Regions from separate parts of the Streptomyces sp. NPDC127119 genome, predicted to be linked through region 2. Evidence: riboswitches for the same ligand, from Rfam matches in the RefSeq annotation. Region 2 holds a riboswitch; the other holds the start of a gene.
The links. A riboswitch is a leader RNA that binds a small molecule or an ion and turns the genes downstream of it on or off. The one in region 2 is predicted to bind ZMP and ZTP.
Positions count from the first base shown of each region.

Region 1: it holds a riboswitch for ZMP and ZTP, as region 2 does, so the genes downstream of both, ACFVH5_RS15730 (glycine hydroxymethyltransferase) here and ACFVH5_RS17420 (bifunctional 5,10-methylenetetrahydrofolate dehydrogenase/5,10-methenyltetrahydrofolate cyclohydrolase) in region 2, are expected to answer to the same signal.

Region 1 is NZ_JBHXTO010000029.1:606-10,253, reverse strand. It holds gene trpS (tryptophan--tRNA ligase) at 1-767, opposite strand, end outside; gene ACFVH5_RS15745 (RNA polymerase sigma factor) at 944-1,648, shown strand; gene ACFVH5_RS15740 (hypothetical protein) at 1,641-2,618, shown strand; gene ACFVH5_RS15735 (hypothetical protein) at 2,916-3,653, shown strand; gene ACFVH5_RS15730 (glycine hydroxymethyltransferase) at 3,695-5,140, opposite strand; ZMP/ZTP riboswitch at 5,172-5,258, opposite strand; gene ACFVH5_RS15725 (glutathionylspermidine synthase family protein) at 5,349-6,536, opposite strand; gene ACFVH5_RS15720 (hypothetical protein) at 6,597-6,953, opposite strand; gene ACFVH5_RS15715 (hypothetical protein) at 7,078-7,974, shown strand; gene ACFVH5_RS15710 (PLP-dependent aminotransferase family protein) at 8,105-9,514, opposite strand; gene ACFVH5_RS15705 (carboxymuconolactone decarboxylase family protein) at 9,562-9,648, shown strand, end outside.
Region 2 is NZ_JBHXTO010000034.1:175-9,822, reverse strand. It holds gene ACFVH5_RS17460 (DinB family protein) at 1-47, shown strand, start outside; partial or broken gene ACFVH5_RS17455 (tetratricopeptide repeat protein) at 285-1,304, shown strand; gene ACFVH5_RS17450 (polyprenyl synthetase family protein) at 1,901-3,049, shown strand; gene ACFVH5_RS17445 (hypothetical protein) at 3,161-4,369, shown strand; gene ACFVH5_RS17440 (hypothetical protein) at 4,427-4,651, opposite strand; gene ACFVH5_RS17435 (hypothetical protein) at 4,845-5,144, opposite strand; gene ACFVH5_RS17430 (nuclear transport factor 2 family protein) at 5,332-5,703, shown strand; gene ACFVH5_RS17425 (hypothetical protein) at 5,958-6,785, shown strand; ZMP/ZTP riboswitch at 6,910-6,996, shown strand; gene ACFVH5_RS17420 (bifunctional 5,10-methylenetetrahydrofolate dehydrogenase/5,10-methenyltetrahydrofolate cyclohydrolase) at 7,017-7,871, shown strand; gene ACFVH5_RS17415 (CU044_5270 family protein) at 7,902-8,918, opposite strand; partial or broken gene ACFVH5_RS17410 (RNA polymerase sigma factor) at 9,043-9,546, opposite strand.

The DNA of each region.
Region 1 (9,648 bases), on a different contig from region 2:
AGTTCCGCGATACCGGTGCCGGTGAGGGTGGAGTAGATGCTCAGCAGATTGCTGACGCCCGGCTTCTCCACGGGGTCGAACCTGATCACCGTGTCCGTGTCGGTGACCGCGCTCTTGACCTTCTTCGCGGTGGCCTTCGGTTCGTCGAGGAGGTTGATGAGGCCCTTCGGCGTCGACGCCGACTTGCTCATCTTGATCGACGGGTCCTGAAGATCGAAGATCTTCGCCGTCTCCTTGAGGATGTACGGCTTCGGAACCGTGAACGTCTCCCCCAGGCGGCTGTTGAACCGCTCGGCGAGGTCACGCGTCAGCTCGATGTGCTGGCGCTGGTCCTCGCCCACGGGGACCTCGTTGGCCTGGTACAGCAGGATGTCCGCGACCTGCAGGATCGGGTACGTGAAGAGGCCGACGGAGGCGCGGTCGGCGCCCTGCTTGGCGGACTTGTCCTTGAACTGGGTCATGCGGGCGGCCTCGCCGAAGCCGGTGAGGCAGTTCATGATCCACGCGAGCTGGGCGTGCTCGGGCACATGGCTCTGGACGAAGAGTGTGCAGCGCTCGGGGTCGAGCCCGGCGGCCAGCAGCTGGGCGGCGGCGAGCCGGGTGTTCGCGCGCAGGTCCGCGGGGTCCTGCGGGAGGGTGATCGCATGCAGGTCCACGACCATGTAGAAGGCGTCGTGGGACTCCTGCAGGGCCACCCACTGGCGGACGGCGCCGAGGTAGTTGCCGAGGTGGAACGAGCCTGCGGTGGGCTGGATTCCGGAAAGCACACGCAAATCAGGCTGCGGCGCGGAGCGCCCCGTTTGAGGGCGGGGGTGGGAGACGGGCGGGCGGTCAGAAGCCATGCTCACCATTCTCTCAGGTGTCGGGGCCCACTCCGGAACTGGTCGGAAACAGGTGGGAACAGATCTGTCTCCGGCGGTGTAACAAGAGTGTGAGGACGAGCGTGGGGGCGCGGGAGGGGGGCCGCATCGTCGATGAGGACGCGGTCATCGCACGGGTGCGCGCCGGAGAGCCGGAGGCGTACGCGCAGCTGGTCCGTGCCCATACGGGCCTCGCGCTCAGGGCCGCCGCGGCGCTGGGTGCGGGGGCGGACGCGGAGGACGTGGTGCAGCAGGCCTTCTTCAAGGCCTACTGCTCGTTGGGGCGTTTTCGGGACGGCGCGGCGTTCAGGCCGTGGCTGCTCTCGATCGTCGCCAATGAGACGAGGAACACAGTGCGGACGGCGGTCCGCCAGCGGTCCCTGGCCGGCCGCGAGGCCGCGCTGGTGGAGGCGGAGCCGCTGATACCGGAATCGGCGGACCCGGCGACCGCGGCGCTGGAGACCGAGCGCAGGACGGCGCTGCTGACCGCCCTGGAGAGCCTCGGCGAGGAGCACCGCCTGGTCGTCACCTACCGCTATCTGCTGGAGATGGACGAGTCGGAGACGGCCCAGGCCCTGGGCTGGCCGCGCGGGACGGTGAAATCCCGGCTCAACCGCGCCCTGCGAAAGCTGAGCAGACTCCTCCCGGACTTCGAACCACCCCGGGAACGGCCCGAGCACCCCGAGGACGAGGAGAGGCGGGAGCGTCTGGGGAAGCGGCGGGGGCTGGGAAAGCAGCGGGCGCCGCAGGATCAGGGGGCACGGAGAGGAGGTGATGAGCATGAGTGAGCGGTACGAGGACGGGGGCGGCGCGGCCTCCGGTGACGGGGGGCGGCAGGGGCAGGGGCAGGGGCAGGAGCAGCGCGACGGGTTCGGGAGTGGAAGTGGGAGTGGGCCCGGGATTGAGCGCGAGCGTGTCTCGCGGTTGACGGAGGAGTTGCGGGCGCTCGGGCGGTCGATGGACCGGCCCGGGGACCCGGGCGGCGAGTCGATGGTCGAGCGGGTGCTGGAGCAGATACTCGCCGAGCGGGTGCCGCCCCCGGTGGCCGAGCCGACGACCCCGGCCGAGCGGCTGCGGGTGATGCGCCGCTGGGTGCGGTCGCGCGGGCGCGTGCTGAGCGCGGGTCTGTGCGGTCTGCTGACGGTCCTCGTGCTCACGCCTCCGGTGCGCGCCGCGGTCGTCGACTGGTTCGACTTCGCCGGGGTCGAGGTGCGGCACGACCCTTCGGTGAAGCCGTCGCCCGGCGCGGAGGTCCCGGGCTGCACAGGCCCGTCGCTCACACTCGCCGAGGCCGGACGGCGGGCCGGGTTCGCACCCCGCACGCCGCCCGCCCTCGGGCCTCCGGACGCGGTGACGGTGGCCCGGGAGCCGAAGGAGCGGTTCCTGATGAGCCTGTGCTGGCGCGAGCGGGGGCACACGATCCGGCTCGACGAGTACGCGGCGTCGCTGAGCCCCGGCTTCGCGAAGGTCGTGCCGAAGCCGCCGGAGTACGTCCCGCTGGACGAGGACGCGGAATTCGCCGGCGGCCGGGCGCTGTGGTTCTCCGAGCCGCATCTGCTGCGGCTCTGGCTGGTGGACTCGGACGGCGACTTCACCCGCTCCGTCCGGACCGCCGGGCCCACGCTGCTGTGGACGCACCGGGGTGACACGACGCTCCGGCTGGAGGGCGTGGCGTCGAAGACACGGGCGGTGGAGATCGCACGGTCGTTGGAACGGGAACGGGAACGGGAACGGGAACGGGATCTGGAGCGGGAGTAAGGGTCTGCCGGGTCGGATTTTTGGTGGACGCGGAGTGGGAACCCCGGCGGGTCGGGCGGTGTACCAGAAGTGACAGACGGTCGCGGACGGACCGCCCCGTGCCGTGGGGTGCGGCGCAGGCGGGCTCGGGCGCCGGGGAGCTGAGGAGCCGGGGAGGGGCAGGGATGCGAGGAGGGGTGGGGATGCGAGGAGGAGTGGGCACAGGGTGGCCTGGGCTGGAGCTGGGACTGGGCTTGGGGCCGGGGCCGGGGCTGAGGCTGGCCGATGGTTGAGGGGGCGGTTCGGCCGGGGACGGGGATGGCTGCCGTCGCCGCGTTCAGAGTGGTCGCGGCGGTCACCGCTGTCGGCGCGTTCGCCTCGGTCGCCACTGTCGTCGTCGGCGCCGCGCTCGCCATGGTCGTCGGGTTCGGCGCGGCTCGGGCTCATGCGGCGGTCCCGGGCGCGGAAGGCGGCTCGCCGAATCTCGCGGTCGTCGTGGCGGGCGACGGTACGGGGCGGACCACGAGCGTGCGGTCCGGGGAGCCGGACTTCGCCCGGCTCTGGCAGTTGACGGGGCCGACGGCCACCGGCACGGAGAAGGTCCCGCAGGAGTGGCTCGAAGGGCGTTTCCCCGCCGTGCGGGCCACGGTCGTCTGGGGGACGACCGGAGTGGGCGGCTGGCCGGAGACGGACAGTGCTCCCGGGGGCGACATCTTCATGGGCCGACAGGACCAGGTGTTCCTGGCGAAGGACGGCACGCCCTGGATCCGGTCCGACCCGGCACTCGATGTGAACGACGACGACATCCGCTGGCACCGGGCGCCCCGGTCGGTCTATGACCACTTGCGGCAAAGGGAGTTGTTCGGTTCCGGACCCGTCGTGGGTGGAGGGTCCCGTTCCGGGGACCATGCGTGGTGGGCGGCGCCGGGGGTCACGACGGGCCTGGCGGCGGGAATCGTCCTCGGCTCCGGCGGCACTCTGCTGATACGCCGCGCGGCGGCCGGGCGTGAGCCGGGGCCGCCGCGGGAGTCACGACAGGAACTGATCGACTTGTGAGTCGACCGGCCGGGGCCGGGTGGGCCCCGGTGGCCGGGGACTCAGCCGAGGTCGATCTCCGGGTACAGCGGGAAGCCGGTGAGGAGGTCGGTCGCGCGGTGGGAGATCTCGTCCGCGATCTTCGGGTCGAGGATGTGCTGGGCCTTGGAGGGGGCGCCCTTCTTGGTGGTGCCCGGTTCCGTGGTGGTGAGGACGCGGTCGATGAGGCCCGCGATCTCGTCCATCTCGGTGGCCCCGAGGCCCCGGGTGGTCAGCGCGGGCGTGCCGATCCGAATGCCCGAGGTGTACCAGGCGCCGTTCGGGTCGGCGGGGATCGCGTTGCGGTTGGTGACGATGCCCGAGTCGAGCAGGGCCGACTCGGCCTGGCGGCCGGTGAGGCCGTAGGAGGAGGCGACATCGATGAGGTTGAGGTGATTGTCCGTGCCGCCGGTGACCAGCGTGGCACCGCGCCGCATCAGGCCCTCGGCGAGGGCGCGGGCGTTGTCGACGACGGCCTGGGCGTAGTCGCGGAACTCGGGGCGGCGGGCCTCGGCGAGGGCGACGGCCTTGGCGGCCATGACGTGCGGGAGGGGGCCGCCGAGGACCATCGGGCAGCCGCGGTCGACCTGGTCGGCGAGCGAGGAGTCGCACAGGACCATGCCGCCGCGCGGGCCGCGCAGCGACTTGTGGGTGGTCGTGGTGACGATCTGGGCGTGCGGTACCGGGTCGAAGTCCCCGGTGAGGACCTTGCCGGCGACGAGACCGGCGAAGTGGGCCATGTCGACCATGAGCGTGGCACCGACCTCGTCGGCGATCTCGCGCATGATCCGGAAGTTCACGAGACGGGGGTAGGCGGAATAGCCGGCGACGATGATCATCGGCTTGAACTCGCGGGCCGTGGCGCGCAGGGCCTCGTAGTCGATGAGGCCGGTGGTGGGGTCGGTGCCGTAGGAGCGCTGGTCGAACATCTTGCCGGAGATGTTCGGGCGGAAGCCGTGGGTGAGGTGGCCGCCGGCGTCCAGGGACATGCCGAGCATGCGCTGGTTGCCGAAGGCCTGGCGCAGCTCGGCCCAGTCGGCCTCGGAGAGGTCGTTGACGTTGCGGACGCCGGCCTTCTCCAGGGCGGGGGCCTCGACGCGCTGGGCGAGGACGGCCCAGAAGGCGACGAGGTTGGCGTCGATGCCGGAGTGCGGCTGGGCGTAGGCGTGCTCGGCGCCGAAGAGCTCGCGGGCGTGCTCGGCTGCGAGGGCCTCGACGGTGTCCACGTTGCGACAGCCGGCGTAGAAGCGGCGGCCGACGGTGCCTTCCGCGTACTTGTCGCTGAACCAGTTGCCCATCGCGAGGAGGGTGGCCGGGGAGGCGTAGTTCTCGGAGGCGATCAGCTTGAGCATCTCGCGCTGGTCGGCGACCTCCTGCCCGATGGCGTCGGCGATCCGGGGTTCGACGGCACGGATCACTTCGAGGGCACTGCGGAAGGCGGTGGATTCGGTGGAAAGGGGCTCTGGCATGACGGCCTCCGGACGTGGCGTTCGGCGTTCACGGTTCGGCCCAGGCGCACGGCACACACTTCCCGGGCCGCTCCCCGATGGTCGATCCCATCCCAGCGCGCCAGTCACGGCCCGTGGATCAGCGTACCGGGAGGGCCCGCGGGAGAGGTTCCGCCGTCCACCATGCGAGCGACGGCAGGGTCCGGCCGAGGCCGGTCCCTGCCGTGGGTCACAAGATCACGTGCGGCAGGAAGCGTGCGTATTCGTCCGTCACCAGGCCGGACGATTCGCGGATGCCGAGGCCGGCCGATTCGTGTCCGACGACCCAGGCGCCGAGGACGACCCGGTTGCCGTCGAAGGACGGCAGGGGCGCCAGCTCCTGGTAGCAGCAGGCCTCCTCGCGGACGGCGACGGGGCCGGGGCCCGGTTCGTGGATGGTGACGCCTGCGCCCTCGCGGCCGAGGAGGGGCTTGGCCACGTATCCGCTGGTGGTGGCGAGTTCGCGGGGGCCGTCGAGGTAGGCGGGGAGGAGGTTGGGGTGGTCGGGGTACAGCTCCCAGAGGATCGCGAGGAGGGCTTTGTTGCTGAGCAGCATCTTCCAGGCGGGTTCGATCCACATCGTCGTGCCGGTGCCGCCGCCGTTGTCGAGGGTGGCGAGGACGTGCGGGGCGAAGCGGTCGGTGGTGAGCCATTCCCAGGGATAGAGCTTGAAGCAGCTGCGGATGAAGCGGAGCTGCTTGTCGACGAAGCGTCCGGAGAGGCGGTCCCAGCCGATCTCCTCCATCGCGATCCAGGCGGTGTCGAGGCCGGCCTGTTCCGCGGTCTCCTTCAGATAGCCGACCGTCATGAGGTCCTCGCCGAGTTCGTCGGCGGCGGAGTGCGCGAAGTAGAGGGGGCTGCCCGGCGGGAGGAGGGAGGCCTGCTTCCGCCAGGCTTCGACGAGCCGTTCGTGGAGGGAGTTCCACTGGTCGGCGCCGGGGAAGCGTTCCTCCATCCAGAACCACTGGGGGCTCGCGGCCTCGACGAGCGAGGTCGGGGTGTCGGCGTTGTACTCCAGGAGCTTCGCCGGGCCCGTGCCGTCGTAGCGGAGGTCGAAACGGCCGTACAGGGAGGGGAGTTCGGCGCGGCGGCGCCAGGCCTCGGCGACCGGCTCCGCCACGCGCGGGTCGGTGATCCCGAGGTCGGCGAGGCGGTTCCCGGTGACGATGTACTCGGCCGCGGCCAGGCACATCGTGTGGAGTTCCTCGACGACCTGCTCCAGTGCCTCGACCTCGGGCAGGGAGAAGACGTAGTGGGCGGACTCGTCCCAGTAGGGGCGCAGGGAGTCGTCCGGGTAGCGGGTGAGGGGGTAGATGAGGCCCTGGTCCTCGACCGTTCGCTGCCAGTCGGGGCGGGGTTCCATGGTTCGGCGTTCCACAGTCGGTGTCCGTAGGTCCGTCAGTTGTCCGGAGATCCGTCAGCGCGTTCCGTGTCCCGGTCAGCCGCCGCCGCTGCCCGAGTCCGAGCAGCCGAAGCCGTCCCGGTCGACTGCCTCGCTGCGGCTGAAGGTGCCGTCCTCGGCGCGGCCTCCGGCGACGTCGGCGTCGTAGTACCAGGCGGCGTCGACCGTGCCGTTCCCGCTGGTCCCGCGCTTTCTGCCCGCCGACGTGGAGCCGGAGCCGGACGCGCAGTTCTTGTCGACGACGACCTTGTAGCCGCCCGCGTAGTCGTAGCTGTCGCGGTCCACACAGCGGCGGTCGGGATCGGACCCGCACGAGGTGAGGGCTGTCGCGAGGATGCCCATGCCTCCGAGTACGACCGTGCTGGACCGTAGTCTTCTGCGCTGCTCCGCCATGTCTCTCCCCCGTCAGGCCCGTCGTCCGGGCTCGTCAGTCCGACAGCGTAAAGATCACGCGCCCCGGTTGTACAAGCGGCTACCCCAACTCTCCCTCCTCTAAAGTCACTTTGTGCTCTTTGGAATGCTGTGTGCCCTTGGCGCGTCGGTGTGCTTCGGGACGGCGACCGTGTTGCAGGCGATCGCCGCGCGGGCGGCCGGGCCGGGCACGGAGTCCTCTGCCCCGGCTTCCGGTGGCGCGGCTTCCGGTGACGCGGCTTCCGGGGTGGATGCCGCCCTGTTCCTGCGGGCCGTGCGTGAGTGGCGGTATCTCGCCGGGCTCGCGCTCGACGGGGTCGGGTTCGTGCTGCAGATCGCGGCTCTGCGGTCGCTGCCGATCTACGCGGTGGGGGCGGCGCTCGCCGCGAGTCTCGCGGTGACGGCGGTGGTGGCGGCCTGGCTCCTCGGGGTGCGGCTGAGCGGGATCGAGTGGGGTGCGGTCGCCGTGGTGTGCGCGGGGCTCGCGATGCTCGGGCTGGCGTCCGGCGAGGAGGGGGACAGGGCCGGTTCGACGGCGCTCAAGTACGCGATGCCGGCCACCGCCTTCGCCGTACTGCTCGTCGGGGCGCTCGCCGGGCGGCTGCCCGGACGGGCGCGGGCGCTCGCGCTCGGCCTGGGCGCCGGGTTCGGGTTCGGGGTGGTCGAGGTGTCGGTCCGGCTCATCGAGAGCCTCGCGCCCTCGACACTCGTCACCAATCCGGCGACGTACGCGCTGCTGCTGGGCGGGGGCGCCGCGTTCCTGCTGCTCACCTCGGCGCTCCAGCGCGGATCGGTGACGACGGCCACGGCGGGGCTGGTCGTCGGCGAGACCATCGGGCCGGCCGTGGTGGGCGTGGTCTGGCTGGGCGACCGTACCCGCGAGGGTCTGGAGTGGCTGGCCGTCCTCGGTTTCGCGGTGGCGGTGGCGGGCGGGCTGGCGCTGGCGCGCTTCGGGGAGGCGCCGGCGGACGACGGGGCGAAGGCGGAACCGGGCACGCCCTAGAGCTTGGGCCTGAGCCTGAGCTTGGGTCTGGGCCTGGGTCCGGGCCTGGGCCGACCCCCGCCGCTCGCCTCCCGCCCATCGCCCATCGCCTATCGCCATTCGCCGTCCGCCGCTCGCCGCCCCGGCGGGGTTAGGGCAGCGCCGCGCACAGTGTGTCCAGGGCTCCCGGCCAGCCGCTGTCCGACGGGGTTCCGTAGCCGACGACCAGGGCGTCCGCCGGAGGGTGCGTGGCGGCCGGGTGGCGGTAGCGGGTCAGGCCGTGGACGGCCAGGCCGTGCCAGGCCGCCGCGCGGACCACCGACTGCTCGGTGCCGGGCGGGAGCCGCAGCACGGCGTGGAAACCGGCCGCGATACCGGTGGCGGTGACCGAAGGGGCGCGGGCCGCCAGGGCCGCGACGAGCTGGTCGCGGCGGCGGCGGTAACGGAGGCGGGAGGCACGTACATGACGGTCGTACGCGCCCGAGGTGATGAACTCCGCCAGGGTCAGCTGGTCCAGGACCCCGCACGACCAGTCCGCGCCGCCCTTCGCCGCCATGACCTCGGGCGCCACGTCCGGCGGCAGGACCAGCCAGCCGAGGCGCAGGCCGGGCGCGAGCGCCTTGCTGGCGGTGCCGAAGTACACCACGCGGTCCGGGTCGAGGCCCTGGAGCGCGCCCACGGGCTGGCGGTCGTAGCGGAACTCGCCGTCGTAGTCGTCCTCCAGGATCAGCCCGCGCGTGCGCCGCGCCCAGTCGACGGCGGCGGCACGGCGGTCGGGGCGCAGCGGCACACCCATGGGGAACTGGTGGGCGGGCGTGAGCAGCACCCCGCCCAGGGCGCCGTCACCGGGCTCACCCAAGTCGTCGGTCCGCGTGCCCAGTTCGTCGAACGGCAGCGGCCTCGACTCCAGGCCCGCCCGTTCGATCAGGTCCCAGTGCACGTCGAGGCCGTACGACTCCACCGCGAGCGTCCGTGCGCCCCGGCGCCGCAGCACCTCCCCGAGCAGCATCAGCCCGTGCACGAAGCCCGAGCAGACGAGGATGTGGTCGGGGTCGGCGCGTACGCCACGGGCGCGGGCGAGGTAGCCGGCGAGGGCGGTGCGCAGTTCGACCCGGCCGCGCGGATCCCCGTAACCGAGGGCGTCGTTCGGTGCCGCGGTGAGGGCCCGGCGGTAGGCCCTGAGCCATTCGGCGCGCGGGAAGGAGGCGAGGTCCGGGGTGCCGGGGACCAGGTCGTACGCGGGTCCCCGGAGTGAACGGGGCCTGCGCGCGGGAGAGGCCGGGACCGGCACGTTCCGCTGCGCCACGCGTGTGCCCGAGCCCTGGCGTGCGGTGAGCCAGCCCTCGGCGACGAGGTCGGCGTAGGCGTCGGCGACCGTGTTGCGGGCGATGCCGAGGTCGGCGGCGAGGGAGCGTGAGGACGGCAGCCGGATGCCCGGTGCGAGCCGTCCGCCCCGTACCGCCTCCCGCAGCGCGTCCGTGAGGCCTCTGCGCAGGCCGGAGCCGGTACGCGCCACGTCCACATGCAGATCCACTCCGAAAGTGGCCCAAGATCCAGCCATGGAAATGGACCATACTCCTGGGCTGGTTCGCTCGTAGGGTCGAGAACATGACGACGACGACACAGAGCACCACCGCCCCTGAGGAGAGCCCCCGGCTCCAGTGGGCCAAGTTCGCCCCCGAGGTCTACAAGGCC
Region 2 (9,648 bases):
ACGTGGGCCAGGCCGCCTACGCCCGGGGGCTGTCGACCGCCGACTGAGCGGCCCGCCGGCCGACCGACCGGCCCCCTGGCGCAGTGATGTGCGCCTCAGAGGCAACCCCGCCGCCGCGATCCTCGTCCTGATCCACAACGAGGTGGCGCGGCGGCGCCGGTGACCCGTCGAACCCAGGACAGTGATCCGAGGCGAAGAACCGGGGCACTATACACAGCATGTATACATACTGTGTATAGACAGGTCCGCCGCGCCCACCGCACCCGGCGGACCGAAAGGCACCCATGTACGGCAAGGCATTCGCGCCCGAGTACCAAGGCGCGCTCACCACCCTGTCCGTGAACTCCTCACTGGTCGACGTACTGGCCGCGGGCACCGAGCAGTTGCGGGAGGCCGAGCGTGCCGGGGCGCGGGGAGAGGCGGCCCGCTCGGGTCTCGCGGTCGCGGAGGCGCACCGGCGGCTCGGGCAGGTGGGCGACGCCGACCGGGCGTGGAAGGCGAGTTACCGCGCGGCCCGCGAGGCGAAGGACACGGCCGCGATGGCGTGGGCCCTGTGGAGCGGCGGCACGCTCGCCCGGCAGCGCGGCGCGTTCCCGCTGGCCTGGCGTCTGCTGGGGCTCGCCGCCGAACTCGGCGAACGCGGCGGCGACATCGTCGTACGCGGCTACTCGCTGGCCGGGATGGCGGAGACCGGCCGCATCCAGGGCGACTACGCGGCGGTCGGCGCCCTGCACGAGCAGCTGCTGGCGGAGGCGCGCGAACGCGGCGAGGCGCGGCACACGGTGTGGGCGCTGGAAGGCATCGCGCAGATGCATCGCAACACCGGTTCGTACGACACGGCGTACGCGATGTTCGAGGAGGCGGCGGAGATCGCCGGGCGGGCGGACGACCGGCGCGGTCACGCGTGGGCGCTGCGCGGTCTCGCCGACATCGTGTCCGTGCGCGACGGGGACGCGGACCGGGCGCTCGGTCTGCTCGCCGAGGCCGAGGTGACGTGCCGCGAGATGAACCTGTCGAGCGCGCTGGCGTACAACCACAAGATGCGCGGCAACGTCCTGTACCGCGCGGGGCGTTACGCGGAGGCCCGGGACCTCTACGAACTGGCGCTGTCGGAGTTCCGGGCGATGAGCGAGCCGCGCGGGGAGGCGCTCTCCCGGCTCGGCCTGGCCAAGTCCCTCGCCCGCCTGGGCCGCGACCTGGACGAGACCGCGGCCGAACTGGCGGACCTGGCCCAGGTGTTGGACCAGATCGGCCTCCGCCACGCACACCGCATGGTGTCCCACGCCCAGACGGAACTCGGCATCGCTCCTGGGCCGGGTACCAACTCCGACACCGCGCCCAGCACTGCCACGAACACCTGTACCGGGCAAGGCACTTCACCAGCCGCTACGGCCGGGCCCGCCACGTCGACGGACACCCGGACGGAGCCCGGCACCGCGACGGGCGTCCAGAGCAAGCCCGACACTTCACCTGCCGCCCCGGCCGGGCCCGGCACATCGCCAGACGCCCCGGTCGCGTCCGGCGCCGCGACGGACGTCCGGGGCGAGCACGACACTTCGCCGTACACGCAGGCCGAGCCCGGCATTGCGACCGACGACCGGAAGCCATCCGACACCTCGCCCGACACCCGGACCGGACCTGGCGTGACAACGCCCACCCCGACCGGGCCGCCCAGCCCGCAAGCACCCGCCCAGACCGCCCCCGGAACGGAAGCAACCGCGAAGCTCCCCGCCCCCACCGGCGCCACGACCGGCCCGTACCCGCAGCCGCACCCGGAACTCGCCCCCGGCCTCGACCACCCCGTCACACCCGGCTCCAGGGCAGCCGCGAGCGCCCCTCCCGCCAACGCCCCGCGCCCCGCTCCGCTCATGCCGGGCCAGACCGACGCGGGGAGCCGACGATGACCACGATGTCCTCCGCGCTCTCCCCCGCCCGGCGCGCCCGGCCCGCCGCAGGGGCACGCGCAGGTGAGCGGGCAGCGCACCTGCTGGAACACAGCCGCACCCTCGTACGCCCCGCGCTGGCCGACGCGATCGGGCGGCTGCATCCCTGGGTGGGCGAGATGGCCGCCTACTCCCTCGGCTGGTGCGAGCCGGGCGGCGCGCCCGTCTCCCCACCGGCGCACGGCAAAGGCCTGCGCCAGGCCCTCGCCGTGCTGGGCGCGGAAGCCGCCGGCGCCCCGCAGAGCGCCGGAGTGACCGCGGCCGTCGCCGTGGAACTGGTGCACACCTTCTCGCTGCTCCACGACGACATCATGGACGGCGACCCGACCCGGCGCGGGCGCCCCACGGTCTGGAAGGCGTACGGCACGGGCCCGGCCGTGCTCGCGGGCGACGCGCTGTTCGCCCTGGCCGTGGAGACCCTCGCCGCCGCACCCGGCGCCGACATCCCCTCGGCCGTACGCCACCTGTCCACCGCGCTCAACGACCTCGTACGCGGTCAGGCCGACGACCTGCTCTTCGAGAGCCGCCCCTGGACGGGCCCGGAGGCGGTGCGCCCGGACGAGTACCGCGCGATGGCCGAACACAAGACCGGCGCCCTGCTGGGCTGCGCGACCGCCCTGGGCGCCATGCTCGCCGGCGCCCCTCGCGAGACGGTCGCCGCGCTCGACCGCGCGGGCCGTCATCTGGGCGTCGCCTTCCAGGTGGTCGACGATCTCCTGGGCATCTGGGGCGATCCCGCCGTGACGGGCAAGCCGGTCCACGCGGACCTGCTCCGGGGCAAGAAGACGTTCCCGGTCCTGGCGGCTCTCGGCACGTCGGCCGCCCGGCCGCTCGCCCGTCTCCTGAACTCCGCCGACCCCCTGGACGCGGCGGACGCCCGGCGCGCCGCGTCCCTGATCGAGGACGCGGGCGGGCGCGCGGCAGCGACGGCGGAGGCCCACCGGCACATCGCCGTCGTCGACGCCTGCCTCGACAGCCTCCCCACGACCACCGGCACCGGCACCGGCACCACCCACGGCACCCGAGACGCGCGCGATGCCCGCAGCACCCGCAGCACCGACGACCTGCGAGCGCTGCTCGACTTCCTCGTACGCCGCGAGATGTGACCGATTCCCCTCCCCCACAAGCCTCTTGACGCCTCAGAAAGCCCTTGCCACACTCACCGCACCCCACCGTAGAAAACGCTTGCTATCCACCCCCACACAGGAGAAGACGAGATGGGACGCAGAGCCGCACCTCACCTCACTCGCTCGACCCCACGGCCCCGCCTCAGGAGCACAGGTGTCCTCGCCGCCTGCGCGACGACCCTGGTCACGGCGGCGGCCCTGCTCACCGCCCCGGCCAGTGCGGCCCCCGCGAGTGCCGCCCCGGCGGCCGCGTGCGGCGAAGGCTCGTACCAGGCCGAGGCCACGCTCAGCGGCAGTACCTGGACCGCCCGGCGCGGGACCGGCGTCGTCTACACCGGAACCGACATGCGGGCCGCGATGCAGGCGGCCGTCAGCAGCCTCACGGCGGGGCGCACCTCCAAGGAACGGGTCGTCGTGCGCGGCTCGGGCAGCATCAGCGCCGGGTCCAGGGTCTCCCTGCCGAGCTACACCGTGCTCGACGTGTGCGGCACCATCAACGTCACCGGTTCGGGCACCGGCGACCAGGCACCGGTCTACGCACGCGGCGTACAGGACATCGAGGTCCAGCACCTGAACGTCACCGGAGCCCCGCTCTACGGCATCTTCATGCGCAACGTCACCAACGTGGTCCTCGGCCAGATCGACATGCGCCTGTCGGCCGGTCTCGGCGTCCGCATCGACAACCGCGGCGACACCACCCAGTGGACCCGCAACGTCCGTATCGACACTGTCTACGTGTCCGGGGCGAGCAGCCATGCCGTGGAGACGTACGGGGTCGACGGCATCACCATCGGCACGGTCACCGCGCGCAACGTGGGCGAGTCCGGCCTGCTCCTGAACCAGACGATCAACGCCACCGTCACGAAGGTGGACGCGGACGGGGCGGGCACCGGCACCGGTTACGCGGCCTTCCGGATGGCCAACCGCAACGGCCGGATCGGCAGCAGCTACGCGACCAACGTCCGGGTCGGCGAGGTCGTCGCACGCGGCGGCGGCCGGGGCGTCTTCTGCGTCTCGGAGAGCGGTGGCGCGACCATCGACCGGGTCACGCTCTCGAACACCGGCAACAACGCGATCCTGATCGAGAACTGCTACAACGTGAACCTCGCCGCGCAGAGCGGGAGCGTCACGGGCGGCGGGGAGATCCGGCTGGCCGCGCGCACGGAGTTCCCCAACAACTCGGACATCACCGTCCAGAACCTGACGGTGACGAACTCCGTGATCAGGGAGAGTCCGTGCGGCACCAACACGACGTTCCGCAACAACACGCTGGTCAACAGCACGCAGAGCATCTGCTGACATGAGAACGGGCCCCCTGCAGGCACGGATGGCGTGCAGGGGACCCGTGGGCTCGCGTCAGTGTCCTGGTTCCGGCCCCCAGTACGAGGAGCCGCCGCCGCGCCACTCGATGAGCGGTGACACGGCGACCTCGTTCTCGTCGAAGTCCAGCCCGGCGCGGCGCAGGAACTCGACGATGTCCGGGAGGTTCATGGCGGTGCCGATCGGCTCGCCGTGGACCGTCACGCGCCGGCCGCCGTCGCCGCGCGGCGGATGCACGAGTACTGCGGGGTGTTCCGACATGCCCTCAGCCTCGCCCGGACCGTCCGCGCGCGCATCCGGGCAGGGCCGATGACCACCGGATCGTCACCGGGCCTCTCTGCCACGCACACGGCGAGCGGTCGGCCCGGCGCTCGACGGCCGGGTGCCGGACGACTCGGAATCAGACGGCCCGGAACCAGACGATTCGGTATTCGACGACTGAGTACTCGGCGACTCAGTACTCGACGGCGGGGAGCAGTCCGGTGACGGGGGCGGCGAGGTCGGTCACCTGGTGCAGCTGCTCCAGCTGGTAGAGGCCGTTCAGCTGGTTGAGCTCCTGGATGCCTTCGGAGATCTTCGGAATCTTGTTCCTGTGCTCGACGGGGAGGTCGCTCACGGCGATCTGGTCGAGCTCCGCGATGGGGTCCAGTTTTCCCGTCTCGGGGACCGTGGCGGCACCCGCGGACGGTACGGCGAGACCCGTGACGCTGATGGCGAGGCCAACGGCGGCGACAATACGTCGTGTTGAGATCATGCTTTCAGCAACGGTGACAAGCTGCCCGCGGACACGGCCCCGACCGGCCCCTCACCCGACAGGCGCATCGTCACGGCTGCGTTTGCCGAGGTTCCCGTGCCGGAGGAGTCTCGAAGGAGAGGCCTTCTGCGGCCCGCTCCGCACCACGGGCCGCGGCCTTCACCAGTGGTCCACAAGGAGGTCCGTCATGGACACCGCGGCAGGCCCCGGCTTCGACACCGAAGCACTGCGCCGGGGCATCGAAGGCCAGGACGCGACGGCACTGCTGTCGCTCTACGCGGACGACGCGGAACTGCGCGTCGTCGACCGCAACACCCAGCCGAGCCATCCGATGGTCATGCGCGGCCGTGAGCAGATCGGCGGGATGCTCGCCGACGTCTACAGCCGCGACATGACGCACACGCTGGATCAGTGCGTGGTCCAGGGGGATCACGTCGCCTTCCAGGAATCCTGTCTGTACCCCGACGGCGTCAGGGTGCTCGCCAACTCGATGATGTCGCTGCGCGACGGCAAGATCGTCGACCAGATCGTTCTCCAGGCCTGGGACGCCGAGGAATGACGCCGAGGGTCCGGATCACCTCACGTCTGACCTGGACCTTCTCGGCGCGGTTGAGCCCGGGGCCACCGGCGCGGCCCCGGCCGGCTCGCGGGGCGGGCCGACGCGTGTCCGCCGCTCTCCTCCGGTCGGCACTGCGGGCGGCACGTGCACGTCGGTGATCCTTCCGCCCCGTCCGAGGCGGCCGTGGCCCGATGTCCTGAAGTCGCGCAATAGTTTCCTTGTGGATGGTTTTTCTGCTTACTACCTTCCTCGCCATGACAGAGACGAGCACGCCGCACGCCGCCCTCCCGGTGGACGAGGTCACCGCCGCGGCGCGTGAACTGGCCCGGGCCGGACGGTGGCAGCGCGCGTTATGCCTCCTCGACGCCGCCGTCACCACCGAGCCGCGCGACCGGGCGGCTCTCGCGCTCGCCGGGGCGCAGATCGCCCTGGAGCGCGACTGGTTCGGCGGTACGGACACCGCGGATGCCCGGATCGCCGCCGCGGACACGGCGATCGGCGAACTCACCGAGCCGGTCGGGCGCTGGGACCTGGACTTCGTACGGCTGCGGCACGCGTATTTTCGTCTGCTGCTCGGGGACGGTGCGTTCCGGTTCGGTCCGGCGGGCAAGGACCCCGCCGAGCTGGCGGAACTGCGGCGGCGCGCGGACGAGTTGTGCGCACGGGCGGCCGACGAGGTGCGCCGGGGCTGGGCGCGGATGTATCTCGGACTGATCGTCGACAACCTGTTCGCCGAGCGGGACGAGGCGCCCGCGCACTACGAACTCGCGCTGGACGCCGGGGAGTCGGCCGACGACCTGCTGGCCCGTGAGGCGCTGCGCCATCTCGGGGACCACGACCACGACAATCTGGACCACGACCGGGCGCGGGAGCGCTGGACCCGGGCGACCGCTCTCGGCGCCCGCGCCGGGAACGTCCCCGGCACCCTCTCCCAGCAGATGCTCCTGGCCGTCCTGGCCCGCGACACGGGCGACGAACCGGCCGCCACGGCCCTCGCCACGGAGGTCGCACGCTGGGCGGGAGCGATCGGAGCCGTACGCGTGGAGGCCCAGGCGACGGCGTTCCTGACGAACGAACCCTGAAGCCCGGCCCGAGCCCGAGCCCCCGAGGGGCGCGGGGAACTGCGCGGCCGGCCCCCACCGGCCCGCGGACAAAACCGACACCTCGGCGGAGCCCACTGAGACGCTGACGACCGGGCGTAAAATATGCGCAGGCCGTGACTGGCGCTGAGGTGGACCACCACCGGGGAGCGGCCCGACGACATCGTCCGAGCCGCGCGCCTGGGCATCTTCCACGACGCTCAGGAGCAGCACATGTCCCAGGCCACACTCATGGACGGCACCGCCCTCGCCCGGCGGATCGTCGAGGAGACGGCGCGGCAGGCGGCCGACCTCACCGCACGCACGGGGGTGACGCCCTGTCTCGCCACCGTGCTGGTGGGCGAGGACCCGGCGTCCGTCACCTACGTACGCATGAAGCAGAACCGTTCCCGCAAGGCGGGGATCGCCTCGCGGCACGTGTCCCTGCCCGCCGCGACCACGACCGCCGAACTGATCGGCACGCTCACCGAGCTGTCCACCGACCCCACCGTGCACGGCATCCTGCTCCAGCACCCGATGGGGCACCACATCGACGAGCGGGCGGCCTTCGAGGCGATCGCTCCGGAGAAGGACGTCGACGGGGTGACCCTCGCCTCCTTCTCCGCGATGAGCTTCGGCCTGCCCGGCTTCTCCTCCTGCACCCCGGGCGGGATCATGCGCCTCCTCGACGCGTACGACGTCGGCCTGACCGGCAGACGGGCCGTCGTGGTGGGCCGCAGCGCGATCCTCGGCAAGCCGGTGGGCATGCTGCTGCTCGGCCGCGACGCCACGGTGACGTACTGCCACTCGCGTACCCCGGCCGACGACCTGTCGTCGGTCCTGCGGGAGGCGGACATCGTGGTGGCCGCGGTGGGACGGCCCCGGCTGATCCGCGGGGAGGACATCAAGCCGGGCGCGGTCGTCGTCGACGCCGGTTACAACGCCGGTAACGTCGGCGACGTCGATTTCGACGGCGCCCGGGAGCGGGCCTCGCTGATCACTCCGGTGCCCGGTGGGGTCGGTCCGATGACGATCGCCACGCTGCTGTCCCAGACCGTCGAGGCGGCCGTCCGGCAGACCGGCGCCTGATCAGGGGGCGGGTCATCAGGGGGCCGGGCATCAGCGGATCCACGCGCTGTAGTCCATGACGTCGCCCGCCTCGACGCCGTACGCGTCCTCGTCGACGGCCGCGGTGGCCTCCAGGCCCAGGACGGCACCGTCGGCCGGGTCCATGATCAGCATCCGGCGGTAACCGGCCCCGTCGTACACGTACGCCTGGCCGAGCCGGCCGAGACGGTCGGTCACCTGGCCGACCGGCCTCAGCCCCTTCGCGTCCGCGAGGAGCCGCGTGAGCGCGGCGTTCTCGCGGGCGCCGAGGGTCCAGGTGTCGAGCAGCACCGCGGTGGCGTCCAGCAGCTCGCCGGTGGTCGGCGGGGTGTCGAGGTGCTGCGCCTCCCGCAGGTAGGCGCGCAGCCGCGTGGCGTCGTGCGGGGGCGGTGACTGGGGCGGGGCGTCGCTCCAGCTCGGCGGGAAGGTCTGCTCGCTGATGACGTGCCCGTCGTCGACGAGGCGCGGGCCGTCGTCCGCGTCGGTGAGGACCCGCCGGCCGGGGTGGCGCGGGTCGGTCGCGACGACCAGCTCGGTGTGGCTGTCGTCGGCGTTCCAGCGCACGACGCGTTCCACGGGCAGGGTGACCGGCGGCTCGTCCTCCGACATGCCGACGCTCCACGACTGCACATGCGTGCCCTTGCGCAGCCCGGCCGGACCGTCCGCCGCGTCCCGCTCGGCCCGCTCCGCCCTCGCGACCAGCCTGTCGAGGGGTACGGGGGTGGAGTCGGCCCGGACCACCAGCGGGCGGGGCGCGGCGACGGCCGGGGTGGTGTTCGGGCCCGCGAGGAGGAGACCGGTGGCGGTCACGGCGACCACCACGGTGGCTGCGAGCGCCCAGACGAGGCGGGTACGGGTCCGTCCCGGTCGGCGCTCGTCGCCCCCACTCACGCCCGTTTCTGTGCCCGCGCCTGTCAGGAGGTGGTTGAGCCGGTTCTCGGCCTCGTGGCCCAGCGGGCCTTCAGCGAAGCGGGGGTCGTCAACGGGCACGGGGTTGACCCGGCGCAGCAGTTCGAGTTCGTCAGCCATGGAACTGCTCCTTCGGAGTGTCGGTGCCGGAGTTGCTGTCGGAGCCGGAGCCAGATGCGGATGCTGAGTCGGTGCCGGCGTGGGTGTCGGAGTGGGTGTCGCTGGGCCCGGCGCTCGGGTTCACCACGATGCGCATGCGGGCGATCTCCGTTCTGAGGCGGCGGCGGGCCCGGCTCAGCCGCATCGCCGCGGCTCGGCTGCCGCAGCCGAGGGCCACGGCGATCTCGTCGACGCCCAGTTCCTCCCAGGCGGTGAGCCGCAGCACCTCCTGGTCGGCCGGGGAGAGGCGGGCCAGCGCGTCGTGCACCCACTCGGCGGGCCGCTCGGAGTCGGGGCTGTCCACGATCTGTCTGCCGTGCGCGGTCTCGTCGTTCCCGAGCCTGTCCATCAGCCGCCGTCGGCGTCCGTAGCCGCGTACCGCGTTCGACAGGCAGTTGCGTGCCACGCCGTACAGCCAGGGAAGCGGGGACGCGGGCAGGTCGGACCGGCGCCGCCAGGCGACGGTGAAGACCTCCGCCACCACTTCCTCCACGTCGCTCGTCCGGCCGTCCAGTCGCCGCGCAACATAGCGGCTGACCGCCCAGTAGTGCTCGCGATAGGCAGCGGCGAAGATCTCGTCGTTGCTCATGTTCCGTACGTGTCCGGCAGGTCCTCGATCGTCACACCTGTTTCGGTGATCCTTGTCGCTCCGCCCGGGTGTGACGTCGGAAGGGCCGGCGGACACAGGCGG